DNA from 4 places in the Bradyrhizobium sp. IC3123 genome. Region 1 is predicted to be linked to each of the others. Evidence: predicted binding sites of a transcription regulator. Region 1 holds the regulator's gene; each other region holds the start of a gene.

Region 1 (3,755 bases):
TGTGGAAGCGAGTCGGCGGACTCTTGCGCGGGAGTCACGCCATATTGTAGCGTTTGGACTGTCAGATACGACATCTCGTGCAGCAGTTCTGATCCCAGAAGTCCTCATGTACCGGCGTAAACGTTCGGGCGTCTTGAGCGCGCCCGGCGAGCCTTAAGGGATTCTGACGGCACGGGTTTTTCAAGGCTAAAGCATTCGCTGCGAAGGCCCCAGGATGGCAGGCGCGCAGCGAGGGAAAGGGTGCAATGACGGTTTTGACCTGGTCCGATGATCGCGTCGAGCAGCTGAAGAAGCTCTGGGAGGCCGGACTTTCGGCCAGCCAGATCGCGGCGGAGCTCGGCAATGTGACCCGCAATGCCGTGATCGGCAAGGTGCACCGGCTCGGCCTGTCCGGCCGCGCCAAGAGCCCTTCATCGGCAGCGCCGCGGCCGCGCAAGGCACGGCCCGCGCAGCATATGATGCGGGTGACCCGCCCCGTCGCGCGCGGCAACACCGCGTTGGCGCAGGCCTTCGAGGTCGAGTTGGAAGCCGAGCCGGTTACCTACGACAACGTGGTGCCGATGAGCCAGCGGCTGTCGCTGCTGGAATTGAACGAGGCGACCTGCCACTGGCCGGTCGGCGATCCCTCGAGCCCGGATTTCTTCTTCTGCGGCGGCAAGGCGCTCTCCGGCCTGCCCTATTGTGCCCAGCATTCGCGCGTGGCCTATCAGCCCGCAGCGGATCGCCGTCGCGCAGCACCGAAACCGGGCACGCGGTGAGCTTGCGGAATTCCCTGATCGCCAAGCTTTGATCGCCAAGCTTGATCGCCAAGACTGCAGCCGTCACACGATGGCGGCTCCCAATCGCTCGGTGTCATCCCCGCGAAGGCGGGGATCCGTAACCGCGGGGCGCAATCGTTGCGCGAGATGGTCACTCCGAGTCTTCGCCAAACCACGTCCTGTGGCTGATCGCGAAGAGCGCAAGCGCTCGCGCTGAGATCCCGGGCTCACGCTGCGCGCGCCCGGGGATGACGGCCGAGATCGGCGCCGCAGTTCGCCAAACCAGCTGTCGCTGGCGCCTTACGTCTGCTCAGCCTTCGCGAAGCGATCGTCCAGCGCGTAGCCGGCGCCGCGGACGGTGCGGATCGGGTCCTGCTCGCGGCCAAGATTGAGCAGCTTGCGCAGGCGGCCGATATGGACGTCGACGGTGCGCTCGTCGATGTAGATGTCGCGGCCCCAGACGCTGTCGAGCAGCTGCTCGCGCGAGAACACGCGGCCGGGATGCTCCAGGAAGAACTCCAGCAGGCGATATTCGGTCGGACCGAGATCGATCGGCCGGCCCGAGCGCGCCACGCGGCGCTTGTCGCGGTCGAGCTCGATATCGCCATAGGCGAGCACAGTGGCGAGGCGCTCGGGACTCGCACGCCTGAGCAGGCCCTTCACGCGCGCAAGCAGTTCCGGCACCGAGAACGGCTTGACGATATAATCATCCGCGCCGGTCGCGAGCCCGCGCACCCGTTCGCTCTCCTCGCCGCGCGCGGTGAGCATGATGATCGGCAGCTGCTTGGTCTCGGGGCGGGTCCGAAGCCGCCGGCACAGCTCGATGCCTGACAGGCCCGGCAGCATCCAGTCGAGCACGATCAGATCGGGAATGTGCTCCTTGAGGCGGGTGTCGGCGTCATCGCCGCGCATCACCGTCTCGACGTCATAGCCGTCGCCTTCGAGGTTGTAGCGAAGAAGCTCGGTGAGAGCTTCCTCGTCCTCAACCACCATAATGCGTGCGCCCATGTGGTCGTAGCTCCTTAAGTCGTCAGGTGTTCGGCACCGTCGTGGCGAAGGTCGTCATGTCGCCCTTCGGCCGCTTGTCGGTGATCGCCTGGCCCTCGATCATGTAGAACACGGTCTCGGCGATGTTGGTGGCGTGGTCGCCGATCCGCTCGATGTTCTTGGCACAGAACATCAGGTGGATGCAGAACGAGATGTTGCGCGGATCTTCCATCATGTAGGTGAGGAGCTCGCGGAACAGCGAGGTGCAGATGGCGTCGACTTCCTCGTCGCCCTTCCACACCGCCATCGCCGCCGGCAGGTCGTGCGCGGCATAGGCGTCCAGCACCGACTTGACCTGCTGCTGCACGAGGTCGGTCATGTGTTCCAGGCCGCGGAACAGCTTGAGCGGATGGAAATCCGTCTCCAGCGCCGCGACGCGCTTGCCCATGTTCTTGGCGAGATCGCCGATGCGCTCGAGATCGGTCGCAACGCGCATCGCGCCGACGATCTCGCGCAGGTCGACGGCCATCGGCTGGCGGCGGGCGATGGTGAGCACGGCGCGCTCCTCGATGCGCTTCTGCAGCGCGTCGAGCTCGACGTCGGTGGCGACGACGCGCTGGCCGAGCGCGACGTCGCGGCGGATCAGCGCGTCGACGGAATCGACGATCATGCGCTCGGCGATGCCGCCCATCTCGGCGACCAGGCGGGTGAGCTCCTGAAGGTCGCTGTCGAAAGCCTTTACGGTATGTTCAGAACCCATGTTCCGTCTCCTCAGCCGAACCGGCCGGTGATGTAATCCTGCGTGCGCCGATCGCTCGGCGACGTGAAGATCTTGCTGGTGTCGTCGAACTCGATCAACTCGCCGAGATACATGAAGGCGGTCTTGTCGGAAACGCGCGCCGCCTGCTGCATGTTGTGGGTGACGATCGCGATCGTGTAGTTCTCGGACAATTCCTGGATCAGCTCCTCGACCTTGGCGGTCGAGATCGGGTCGAGCGCCGAGCAGGGCTCGTCAAACAGGATCACCTCGGGCCGCACCGCGACGGTGCGGGCGATGCAGAGGCGCTGCTGCTGGCCGCCGGAGAGCGACAGGCCGGAGGCATTGAGCTTGTCCTTGACCTCGTTCCACAGCGCGCCACCGCGCAGCGCCTTCTCGACGCGGTCGTCCATCTCGGACTTGGAGATCTTCTCATAGAGACGAATGCCGAAGGCGATGTTCTCGTAGATCGTCATCGGGAACGGCGTCGGCTTCTGGAACACCATGCCGACCCGGGCGCGGAGCAGGTTGAGGTCGAGCTTGGGGTCGAGGATGTTGGTATGGTCGAGTAACAGCTGACCGTCGGCGCGCTGGCCCGGATAGAGGTCGTACATCCGGTTGAAGATGCGCAGCAGGGTGGACTTGCCGCAGCCGGACGGGCCGATGAACGCCGTGACGCGGTTGGTGCCGAGCGCCAGGTTGATGTTCTTCAGCGCGTGGTGGTCGCCGTAGTAGAAGTTGAGGTTGCGCGCCGTGACCTTGGCGGGCGCCTCGGGCAGGGGCTGCGAGCCGGGATGAACGGACGGTGCGCTGACGGAAACAGACATTTCACTCATTTTGCAGTCCTCTCGGCGCCAAGGATGCGCGCGCCAATGTTAAGGGCAAGCACGGTCAGGGTGATCAACAGCGCACCGCTCCAGGCGAGTTGCTTCCAATACTCGTAGGGGCTCTGCACGAAGTTGTTGATGGTGACAGGCAGGTTCGCCATCGTCTTGTTCAGGCCGAGGCTGAAGAACTGGTTCGACAGTGCCGTGAACAACAGCGGCGCGGTCTCGCCGGCGACGCGGGCGGTCGCCAGCAGCACGCCGGTGATGAGGCCGGAGCGCGCGGCACGATAGGCGATGCGCTTGATCACCAGCGAGCGCGGCAGGCCGAGCGCGCTGGCAGCTTCGCGCAACGGATTCGGCACCAGCAGTAGCATGTCTTCGGTGGTGCGCACGACGACCGGGATCACGATGACGGCAAGCGCCAGC
Region 2 (3,755 bases), on a different contig from region 1:
CGAGTTGGGATCGACGAGGCAGAGGTTCTTGCCTTGCAGGTCCTTGATGTCCTTGTAGCTCGAATCGCTTTTGACATAGAGAACCGAGTAATAGCCTTTGGTGCCGTCGCCGTTCACCTCGATCGCGAACGGTTCGACCTTCGCGCCAATGATGTAGGCACGCGCGTAGGACGCCGGGCCGTACATCGCAATGTGAATGTTTCCTGCACGCTGACCTTCGATCACCGCGGCGTAGTCGTTGGCGATGCGCAGCGTGACCTTGGTTCCAAGCTCGCGGGACAGGTACTCCGTCAGAGGCGTCCAGCGGTTGGTGGTGCCGGAGGCATTCTCGTCGGGGACTTTTGCGAAGATCAACTCAGGATATTTCACCTTCCAGTCCTGCGCCGCAGCGGCTGAAACTGAAAATGCCAGGGCCGCCGCAGCGGCAACGATCGTACGACGGTCTATCATGACGTCTCCCATTTCAAGGTTATGAAACTGTCGAGTTCCGGCTCTGCGCTAGGCTCGATTTAAAGAAGCAGCGATCAGGCCACGGCAACCGTGCGGAGGGCAGGAACTGCTGTGCCGACCGATGCATCCGCGGGCGCAACATCCATGACTTCATTCGCCTCGAGATCGTACAGCTCGCGCGCGATATGATCGGTCAAGGCCGCCGGCGCGCCGTCGAACACCACGCGTCCGGCCGCCATGCCGATCAGGCGGTCGCAATAGCTGCGGGCGAGATCGAGCGAATGCAGGTTGCAGAGCACGGTGATACCGAAATGCTTGTTGATGCGCAGAAGCGCATCCATCACGATCTTGGTGTTGCGGGGATCGAGCGAGGCGATCGGCTCGTCGGCAAGGATAATGTCGGGCTGCTGAACCAGCGCCCGCGCGATCGCCACGCGCTGCTGCTGACCGCCCGAGAGCTGGTCGGCGCGCTGGGCCGCGATGGCAGCCATGTCGAACTGCTCGAGCGCCGACATCGCGATGGCCTTGTCTTCTTCGGGCCAAAGCTGCAGCAGCGACCGCCATGTCGGCACCGTCGACAGCCGCCCCATCAGCACATTGGTGAGGACGTCGAGCCGGCCGACGAGGTTGAACTGCTGAAAAATCATCGCCGACCGCGCACGCCACTGCCGCAGCTCCTTGCCGCGCAGCGCGGTGACGTCGACGCCTTCGAACAGGATGTGGCCTTCGGAGGGCTCGGTGAGGCGGTTGATGGACCGCAGCAATGTCGACTTGCCGGCGCCGGATCGCCCGATCACCCCGACGAAGCCGCCGGGGGAAACTTGAAACGAAGCATCGTCCACCGCGGCTTTCGCGCCGAAGCGACACGTCAGGCCTTCAACCACCAGCATACAGGAGCTCCAGAGTAGCTGGAGCCAACCGCTAACCCTCGTGCTTAACACTTGTGTGACAGCGCTGCTGCAGTGCGGCCATCCTACGCACATCATCCCCTGTCATCTCGCTGTCATGACATCGTCATCCGGCCGCTCGAAGAGAGACGCCCGCCCTCGCACTTCGGATGCAACATGGCCGCCAAAGCTCTTTCGGTTCAGCCGACCGTCGATCCCTCGGCCAAGCTGCATGAGACCAGGCTTGGCGCCTACACCGAAGTCGGCGCGCGCACGATTCTGCATGAAGTCGCGATGGGCGATTATTCCTATGTCGTGAACGATGCGCAGATCACCTACGCCACCATCGGAAAGTTCTGCTCGATCGCGGCGATGACCCGCATCAATCCCGGCAACCATCCGATGCATCGCGCCACTCAGGCGCATTTCACTTACCGATCCAGCGCCTATTTCGAAGGTGAGAGCGACGATCTCGAGTTCTTCGACTGGCGCCGCCGGCATCACGTTCATATCGGCCATGACGTCTGGATCGGCCATGGCGCGATCGTGCTGCCGGGCCGCAACATCGGCACCGGCGCGGTGATCGCCGCCGGCGCGATCGTCACCAAGGACGTGCCGGCCTACAGCATCGTCGCCGGCAATCCGGCCCGCATCGTGCGGCGGCGATTCTCGGAGGAGATCGCCGGACGGCTCGCAAGGCTTGCTTGGTGGGACTGGGATCACGACAAGTTGCGCGAGGCGCTGCCCAATTTCCGCAAGCTCGGGATTGAAGATTTCCTCTCGGCATACGAAGCAAAAGCGAGCTCACTCGCCAATTCTCCTGCCAGCAAACGAAGCGCGGTCGCGTGACAGACATATTCATCGAAGGCGGCCGGGCCCTGATCGGCGCCGAGCTCGTCGAAACCTCTCTTATCGTCTCCGGAACAGACATTGCAGAGGTCGATGCTTCTCGCGGCCGGGCGCGGCTGGCACTGGATGCCCGTGACCTGCTGGTGCTGCCCGGCATCGTCGATCTGCATGGCGATGCCTTCGAGCGCCAGATGATGCCGCGCGCCGGCGTCGACTTTCCGATCGACGTCGCGCTCGCCGACAGCGACCGCCAGGCGATCAGCAACGGCATCACCACCGTGTTTCACGCCACGACCTGCTCGTGGGAGCCGGGCCTGCGAAGCGCCGACAATGCGCGCGGCCTGATGGAGGCGATCGAGCGGCAGCGTCCGCAGTTCGCTGCCGACACCCGCTTCCACCTGCGGCACGAGACCTTTAATCTCGATGCCGAAGCGGAGATCGCACAGTGGCTCAGCGAGGGCCGCGTCGACCTGTTCGCCTTCAACGATCATATGGACGGCGTCGTTGCCGACATCTCCAACCCACGCAAGCGCAACCGCATGGTGGAGCGCACCGGTCTGTCGAGTGAAGAATTCGACCGGCTGGTCGAGCGCGTGGTCTCGCGCGCCGACGAGGTGCCCGCCTCGGTGTCACGCCTGGCCGCTGCGGCCCGCGGGGCCGAGGTGCGGATGCTCTCGCACGACGATTCGAGCCCGGCGATGCGCCGGGACTTTCGCGAGCTCGGCGCCTTGATCGCGGAGTTTCCGATCAACGAGGAGACGGCGCGCGCAGCGGCCAGCCACGGCGATGCCATCGTCTACGGCGCGCCGAACGTCGTGCGCGGCGGCAGCCACACCGGCTGGACCAGGGCCTCCGACATGATCGCAAAGGGGCTCTGCTCGGTGCTGGCGTCGGACTATTATTATCCCGCGCAGCTGCTCGCCGCGTTCCGCCTGGCCGCCGATGGCGTGATGCCTCTGGCTCAGGCCTGGGATTTGGTCTCCGCCGGCCCGGCGCGGGCAACCGGCCTCACCGATCGCGGCCTGCTCGCGGAGGGACGCCGCGCCGACATTCTCCTCGTCGACGACAGCGTGGAGCTGCGGCCGCGGCTGATCGCGGTGATCTCAGGCGGCAGGCTCGTGCATCTCACCGACGCGACGCGGCTGCTCACCGCAATGGCGGCGCCGCGCGAGACTGTCGTCGCGGCGTAAATTGGTTATGCTGAGGCAATGACAGGTTTCCCCCGCTACGCGATCTATTATGCCGCAGGCCGCGACAGCGCCCTCTCCCGCTTCGGCGCCGAGCTGCTCGGCTATGACGCCTACAGCGGCGGCGAGATTTCGTTTCCAGAGCAGGCGCTGCACGCCGCGCCCGACTGGCGCGAGGTCAGCGCCGATCCCCGCAAGTACGGCTTTCACGCCACGCTGAAGGCGCCGATGGCGCTGGCGCCCGGCAAGACCGAAGCCGAGCTGCTGGCCGCCTGCGCGGCCTTCGCGGGCAAGACACGGCCAATCCCGGCAATCCGACCGATGGTCGATGCCATCAGCGGCTTCATTGCCGTTATTCCGGCCGAGCCGATGGAAGCGCTCC
Region 3 (3,755 bases), on a different contig from region 1:
CTTCATCACCGCGGCGACCTTCGGTGCGCTGAGCCTCTACGGCTACACCACCAAGCGTGACCTGACCGGCATGGGCTCGTTCCTGTTCATGGGCCTGATCGGCATCGTTCTCGCCAGCCTGGTGAACCTGTTCCTGGCCAGCTCGATGCTGCAGTTCATCGTGTCGGTGGTCGGCGTGCTGGTGTTCTCGGGCCTGACCGCCTGGGATACCCAGCGGCTGAAGAACGACTACATCTACGGCTATGCCTCGGCCGGCGGTGACGTCGCAGAGCGTTCGGCCATCACCGGCGCACTGTCGCTGTACCTGAACTTCATCAACCTGTTCACGCTGCTGCTGCAGCTCCTCGGCCAGCGCGAGTAAGCTCTGAGACGAGAGAACGGACACGAACCCCGGCCGAAAGGCCGGGGTTTTTGTTTTGAGGGTACGGCCTCTCCCCGTCATTGCGAGGAGCTCGCGACAAAATTGCGCAGCAATTTTGCGCCGATGCGACGACGCAATCCAGAGCCCCTCCGCAGATGCATTTCTGGATTGCTTCGCTGCGCTCGCAATGACGGGTGTGGAGGCAGCGCAGCCTCTTCCGGCCCCTCAGGGAACGCTCTATCCTTCCCCCATGTCCGCACCCGATATCAGGCCCACCACCGAGGCCGACCTCCCCGCCGTCACCGCCATCTACCAGCAGGCCGTCCGCGAGGGCACGGCGACGTTCGAGCTGGAGCCGCCCGACCTCTCGGAAATGACGCGCCGCTATCGCGCGCTGATCGACGGCGGCTATCCCTATTTCGTCGCCATGCTGGACGGCCGCGTGGCCGGCTATGCCTATGCCGGCGCCTACCGGCCGCGGCCCGCCTATCGTTTCACGGTGGAGAACTCGATCTATCTCGATCCGTCCTTCCACCGCCGCGGCGTCGGCTCAATGCTGCTGGAACGGCTGATCGTCGAATGCGAAGCGCGCGGCTTTCGCCAGATGATCGCTGTCATCGGCGATTCCGCCAATGCCGGGTCGATCGGCGTGCACACAAGGTGCGGCTTCAAGATGATCGGCACACATCCCAGTGTCGGGCTGAAATTCGGCCGCTGGCTGGACACCGTGATGATGCAACGCGACCTCGGCGAGGGCGCAAGCACGGTGCCGGGGAAGTAGTTCATCCGTCATTCCGGGGCGATGCGCAGCATCGAACCCGGAATCCATTGAACGGCAGGGGCGGTGGAGGGATGGATTCTCGGGTGCGCAATTGCGCACCAGCTCGCGACTTCGTCGCGCCCCGGAATGACGATCGATGGTTCGTCTACACCACCGCCAGTTTGCGATCGATCACCAGCAGCACCCGCTCGAGCTCGTGGCCGCGACGCAGGATCAGGCCGGTCGCCGAGATCACGCTGTACATGCCCTGCTTGCGCGCCAGGCGCGGGTCCTTCTCGATGCGATAGATCGGCACTTCCGAGGCGCGGCGATAGACCGAGAACACGGCGCGGTCCTTCAGGAAGTCGATGGCATAGTCGCGCCATTCGCCGTCGGCGACCATGCGGCCGTAGAGATTGAGAATCCGGTGCAGCTCGAGCCGGTTGAACGTCACCCGGTTCGGCTGCGCATGCGCCGCGGCAGGACGCGCCGCCGCGCGCTGCTCGCTCGGATCGGCATCCTCCGACGTCAGACTCATGGGAAGCGCCTCCTCATCGCACGGCTACCCGCGTCCGCCAAGATCGTCCCGGAACCGCGTTCGTGACAATTGCATGATTGCGCCAACCGTTCCGCATCGCAAGGGGCTCGACCTATCGAATCGGCGTCGCATCAGGGCACACGCAAGGGTGGAACTCCGTCGCGGCAAACCGTCACGGGATCGTTAGCAGGAATCATAGTATCGCCGCTTTTCCGCCAACCGCCTGCCGCCCTGCACTGCGAAAAGGGTGACGTGCGTTGACCCGGTCCTTTCGGTTCCGGATTCCTCAGCCCCCAGCCCCCCGGGGTCGAACAGGATCGGGTCTGTACGCACGACAAGGAGGGCCAACGCAAGTTGGTCCTTTTTTGTTTGTGCCGAGATGTTTCCGGTCTGCCGTCATTCCGGGGCGCGCGAAGCGCGAGCCCGGAATCCATTTACCATCACACAAGCTGAGAAATGGATTCCGGGTTCGCGCCAAGAGGCGCGCCCCGGAATGACGAGCATCAATTGCTGAGACGTTCTGCCTGCTTCAATGCAGCGACGTGTAGGCCGCACCCAGCATCGGGCCCGGCCTCTCGCGGCTGCCGTCCTGGACGTAGACCACCGCGCCGTCGACGCCGTCGCGCGTGAGGTTCTCGATCGGCACCGTCCAGCTCTCCGGACGGCCGGTCCAGTCGCCGACCTTGAGCAGGCTGCGCACCACGTTGTGATAGGTGACCTGCTGTCCCTTGTTCTCGCCGCGGGTGATCGCGATCGGCACCGACTTCGCGATCGAGCAGATCCAGACCTCGCCGCGCGAGACCGTGGGCTCCTTGCTTGCGGCTACCGACACGTTGATCTGCTTGCCCGAGAGCGACATCGTCACCGGCACGCTCATCACGCCAGTGCCCTTGTCGGTCTTGCCGATCGCGTTCTCGATGCCGGTGCGATCGCTGCCGATGACATGGGTGGAGCCGTTGACCACGACCTGCGGCGTGTAGACCTCGCGGTCGCCGCGCATGCGCGAATAGGCACGCTGCCGTGCAGAGAAGCGCGAATCCGCCAGCGTGTCCTTCCAGCCGAGATAGTCCCAATAATCGATCGGCATGCTCAGCGCGATGACGGAGGGGTCCTTGGAGAGATCGCCGATGATCTGGTCGGCGGGCGGGCAGGAGGAGCAGCCCTGCGAGGTGAACAATTCGACGACGGCGCGGGGTTCAGCTTCGGCAGGACGAATGACGGCGATGATCGCACATATGCCGAGAGCTCCCGACCAGAGGGCGCCGGACCAACGTGGAATCAGATGGGAAGCCGTCATTGTCGTCATGTCGAACGCCGCACACCGTTGCTCTCAGAGGGAAATCTTATCGCCGGATGGTCACCGTAGTCTTACGGGGCGCGGTACATTCATCCATCCGGGCCACCGTCCAAAGGGAGGTTTTCCGCCGGGCGGGCCCATCTGAAGCGTACCGCAAACGCGCGAAGGCGGCCTTTGATAGGCCGCCTTCGTTAAGGCTTCTACTCACTTCGCAGTGAGCCATCATTCACAAATCCGCGTTTACGCCGCGAGCTTGCGCAGCACGTAGTGCAGGATGCCGCCGTTGCGGTAGTAGTCGAGCTCGTCCAGCGTATCGATGCGGCAGAGCAGCGAAACGCGCTGCAGCGAACCGTCGCCGGAGACGATCTCCGCGGTCAGCTTCTGGCGCGGCTTGAGGTCGCCGACGAGGCCGCGGATGGTCACCTTCTCGTCGCCCTTCAGCCCAAGCGACTGCCAGGAGGTGCCTTCCTCGAAGGTCAGCGGCAGCACGCCCATGCCGACCAGGTTGGAGCGGTGGATGCGCTCGAAGCTCTGGCAGATCACGGCGCGCACGCCGAGCAGGCGCGTGCCCTTGGCGGCCCAGTCGCGCGAGGAGCCGTTGCCATACTCGGCACCGGCGAACACCACCAGCGGCACCTTCTCTTCCTGGTACTTCATCGCGGCGTCGTAGATCGACATCTGCTCGCCGTCGGGCCAGTGCTTGGTCAGGCCGCCCTCGGGGATGTTTCCGTCCGCGCCCTTCAGCATGAAGTTCTTGATGCGGATGTTGGCGAAGGTGCCGCGCATCATCACTTCATGG
Region 4 (3,755 bases), on a different contig from region 1:
CGGCCTTGCGCAGAGCGCCGGCTGCCGATGACGGCAAGGCGATCATCCGCGGCCTCAGGAGCAAGCTCAAGGCGGCCCTGCTGCGGATCTCGGAGCTCGAGGCGGCCGCCGATACCGATTTCCTGCTCGGGATTCCCAACCGGCGCGGTTTCGAGCGCGAGCTCGCGCGCGCCATCGCCTATATGAAGCGCTACCGCGCCAGCGGGGCGCTGATCGTGCTCGACGTCGATCGGCTGAAGCCGATCAACGATTCCTTCGGTCATGCCGCCGGCGATGAGGTGCTCAAGGCGATTGTCGCCACGCTGACGCGACAGATCCGCGCCTCCGACGTGGTCGGCCGGCTCGGGGGCGACGAGTTCGCGCTGCTGCTCTGGAATCTCAGCGAGACCGATGCGAAGGTCAAGGCTGCGGCCTTGGAGCAGGCGATCGACGAATTGTCATTCGTTTTTCGCGGCCAGCACGTGGCCGCGGGCGCCTCGGCCGGCGTCGCGCTGCTCGGTCCGCAATCCGCTGCAGGCCGCGCCCTGGAGGAGGCGGATGCCGCCATGTATGTGCGCAAGGCGAGCCGCCGGCACGAGCCGCGGATCAGGCTGGTCGGCGGCGAGCGCTAGTCTAGAGGGTGGCAAGATCTTCCGGCACGTTGCCGAACTTGCGCAGCAGCGTCGCGTCGCCGAATTCGCCGGTCATGGGATCGCCGCTGCGGCTGAACGCGATCGCGCCGATATGGCCGGCGCCGCGCGCCAGCATCTCTGCGCGTCGCAGCGCCGCCGTCGAGGACTGACACTCCTCTGCAGCGCCTGCGACGGGTGATCCGTCGTCATCGATCAAGAAGGGCATTGCAACGTAATAGGTCACATCCGACATGGCGTTGCTCCAAGGTTGAAGATTATGCGGCGCTGCTCTTGCTCCGCATCTTGCTGCGCGAGATCTCCGGAATGCAGCCGGCTGAAATCGCCGCCTGCAATTCCTCCAGCTCGGCTTCCAGATATTCGTTGGCCATGATCAGCGCCTTGATGGTGCTGCGCAGATTGCCGTCGCACATCGCGATCGCCTGATCGCAGGCCTGTTCGTAATGGCTGTTGTCGAAAAGGGCGGTTGCCGACATCTGCGTTGTCCTCGTGTGTTGTCCTTGAGCGTTCTCTGAGGTGTTGGGGCGCCCGCGAATGTTCCTATTTTGTTCTTATTGAGTCAAGCGGATTCGGAAGCGGCGGGGCGCCGCGCAAGACCGGCTCACGGTCAGGCGATGATGTCGGGGGTGATCTGGTCTTCGATGAACGCGATGCGGTCGCGCAACAACAGCTTGCGCTTCTTCAGGCGCTGTAACCGCAACAGGTCGGGGGCGGGCGATTGATGCAATGCATCGATCGCCGCATCGAGATCTCGGTGTTCCTGCTGCAACCGGGTGAGCTCGGCTTCGAGCTCACGCTCATCTTCATTGGTCATGTCTGCGGTGGCCGAAAACCGATAGGCGTGAGATCCGGGCTGTGGATGCCCTGTGGAAATTATCGTCCTTGCGCCGCGTGATCGCAAGCGATCTGCGATCCCTCGTCCCCGATCTCCAGCAACATATTTCTGCAGGGAGCTGCGGCGGTGCGTGGGCGTATTGATATCATGGATTTTTCCGGCGTGGTTCCCTTAGTCACGCTTCGTTACATATGAACTTTCAAAAATGACGCTGCAACGACGGATACCCATCGACAGGACGAATCGGTGATGTAGACTTGGTTGTCCGGATCGAATCCTAAAGGTTCAACCCTACCGAGGAGGTTTCGAATGACAATTCAGGCACATCTCGTTGAATTGGAACGGAAGCACAAACTTCTCGAAAACGAATTGCACGAAGCTCTCGTGCACCTTTCAACAGACGACCTGCAAATTGTTGAGTTGAAGCGCCGGAAGTTGATGGTCAAGGACCAGATCGAGCGTCTGAAGCAATCTGGCGACACGCTCCACTAGTAACCCCCGTGACAGTGTAGAGTTGATCACGTCCTTCACGCAGGGATGAGAGCATCCGTGCTCATCCCTGCTGCAAGGTGTGTACCGTGCAACACGGTTGTGCGGCGCTCATTCTTGCTTGGACCCGTGGCTCTCGACGCGCACACTTATCCGCTTCTCGAAACACTGTCGATATCTGCGAGCTCGGCGACGTGATCGGCGATCGCGAGCGAGGACGTCAGTCCCGGCGATTCGATGCCGAACAGATTGATCAGGCCTGCAACGCCGTGATCGCGCGGGCCCTGCATCAAGAAATCCTGCGTGGCCACGGCCGGCGGCACGATCTTCGGGCGGATGCCCGAATAGCTCGGCATCAGCGCGCCGTCAGGCAGCGTCGGCCAGTATTTGCGGATCGCGGGATAGAAGCGCTCGGCGCGTGACGGATCGACCTCGTAGTCGATCGTCTCGATCCATTCGACGTCAGGCCCGAAGCGCGCCTGTCCTGCCATGTCCAGCGTCAAGTGCACCCCGAGGCCGCCGGGCTCCGGCACCGGATAGATCAGACGCGAGAACGGCGCCTTGGCGTTGCAGCTGAAGTAGTTTCCCTTGGCGAGATAGGCCGGCGGAATCCGGTCCAGCGGCATGCCGTCGATGTTGCGCGCCACATGCGTTGCCGACAGCCCCGCGGCGTTGACGAGGAGGTTGCATTGCAGCGTCATCGGTGCCTCGCCGCCGGCATCGATCTCGATGAGGCCGGCCGCCGCCTTGGCACGGATCAGCGGGGTGTGAAACGCGAAAGCTGCGCCGGCGTCCTCGGCTTCGCCGCGCAGTGAGAGCATGTAGGAATGGCTGTCGATGATGCCCGTCGACGGTGACAGCAGCGCGGCGTCGCAGGCGAGCGCCGGCTCCAGCGCGCGTGCGGCCTCGCCCGAGAGCAGCTGCATGTCGAGCACGCCGTTGGCCTCGGCATGCGCCTTGATCGATTGCAGCTTCTCGGTCTCCTTCGGGCTGGTCGCGACGATCAGCTTGCCGCAATTTTTGTGCGGGATGCCGCGCTCGGCGCAGTAGCGGTACAGCGCGTGCTTGCCTGCCACGCACATGCGCGCCATCCAGCTCCCGGCCCGGTAGTAGATGCCGGCATGGATCACCTCGCTGTTGCGCGAGGAGGTGACGGTGCCGATCGCCTCGGCTTCCTCCAGCACGATCACCTCGCGCCCGGCCTGGGCGAGCTTCCGGGCCACCGCGAGCCCGACCACGCCGGCTCCGATGACGACGCAATCGACCCTATCCATGGTTGTGCAGGATACCAGTTGGAAGCACCGGTGGCGCACGGTCCGGATGCGGCGGCGCAGGCGGGGCTTCCGTTAAGAAGTCGTTTATCATGTCAGGGCAATTGCCGCATTTTATGTCACATTATTCTGTTGTGCCCACAGGCGTTTACCCGATCCAAACCCGCGAAGCCAGACAATCCGACGTTGAAATCGCGGGTGGCTGATGGCTGAGAAGAACTGGCACGTGGGCAGCACGCTTTGGATTGCTGTGCACGCCCTCCTATGCCTGGCCGTTACGGGCGCGCCTGCGCGCGCCTTTGCGGCATCGGACAGCCTTGCCGTTCCGGGCGATCTCACCAGGCTTGATCCCGGCGTGATCTGGGAAGCCCTCATCGCGGGCATCGTGGTCTGCTCGTTCCTCGCCGCGATCGGGCTGTGGATCCATTCCTCGCTGCGCCGGTCCAGCCGTTTGCAGCTGCGTCGCAACGCCTTCATCTCCTCCGCCATGAACAACCTCAACCAGGGCGTGGTGATGACGGATGCGCAGCG

What was found. Region 1 encodes PhoB, which activates phosphate uptake and scavenging genes when phosphate is short. Its sites were predicted from a motif close to TGTCATNNANCTGTCAT; they were not measured.
Region 2: a site for PhoB is predicted at 1,441-1,457, ahead of phnC (phosphonate ABC transporter ATP-binding protein). Genes of this name have one in related genera too.
Region 3: a site for PhoB is predicted at 1,722-1,738, ahead of I6F20_RS35435 (DUF2794 domain-containing protein). Genes of this name have one in related genera too.
Region 4: a site for PhoB is predicted at 1,670-1,686, ahead of I6F20_RS11720 (YdcH family protein). Genes of this name have one in related genera too.

The regions. Positions count from the first base shown of each region.
Region 1 is NZ_JADYVF010000009.1:102,134-105,888, reverse strand. Features, by position in the region: gene I6F20_RS26150 (GcrA family cell cycle regulator) at 246-758, shown strand; gene phoB (phosphate regulon transcriptional regulator PhoB) at 1,059-1,766, opposite strand; gene phoU (phosphate signaling complex protein PhoU) at 1,789-2,505, opposite strand; gene pstB (phosphate ABC transporter ATP-binding protein PstB) at 2,517-3,338, opposite strand; gene pstA (phosphate ABC transporter permease PstA) at 3,335-3,755, opposite strand, start outside.
Region 2 is NZ_JADYVF010000004.1:360,979-364,733, forward strand. Features, by position in the region: gene phnD (phosphonate ABC transporter substrate-binding protein) at 1-450, opposite strand, end outside; gene phnC (phosphonate ABC transporter ATP-binding protein) at 525-1,340, opposite strand; gene I6F20_RS16105 (LbetaH domain-containing protein) at 1,515-2,186, shown strand; gene I6F20_RS16110 (alpha-D-ribose 1-methylphosphonate 5-triphosphate diphosphatase) at 2,183-3,376, shown strand; gene I6F20_RS16115 (DUF1045 domain-containing protein) at 3,395-3,755, shown strand, end outside.
Region 3 is NZ_JADYVF010000022.1:12,116-15,870, reverse strand. Features, by position in the region: gene I6F20_RS35445 (Bax inhibitor-1/YccA family protein) at 1-361, shown strand, start outside; gene I6F20_RS35440 (GNAT family N-acetyltransferase) at 612-1,142, shown strand; gene I6F20_RS35435 (DUF2794 domain-containing protein) at 1,288-1,659, opposite strand; gene I6F20_RS35430 (DUF1223 domain-containing protein) at 2,189-2,965, opposite strand; gene acnA (aconitate hydratase AcnA) at 3,197-3,755, opposite strand, start outside.
Region 4 is NZ_JADYVF010000003.1:347,696-351,450, reverse strand. Features, by position in the region: gene I6F20_RS11740 (GGDEF domain-containing protein) at 1-611, shown strand, start outside; gene I6F20_RS11735 (hypothetical protein) at 613-864, opposite strand; gene I6F20_RS11730 (hypothetical protein) at 887-1,105, opposite strand; gene I6F20_RS11725 (YdcH family protein) at 1,237-1,443, opposite strand; gene I6F20_RS11720 (YdcH family protein) at 1,774-1,956, shown strand; gene I6F20_RS11715 (NAD(P)/FAD-dependent oxidoreductase) at 2,103-3,227, opposite strand; gene I6F20_RS11710 (EAL domain-containing protein) at 3,430-3,755, shown strand, end outside.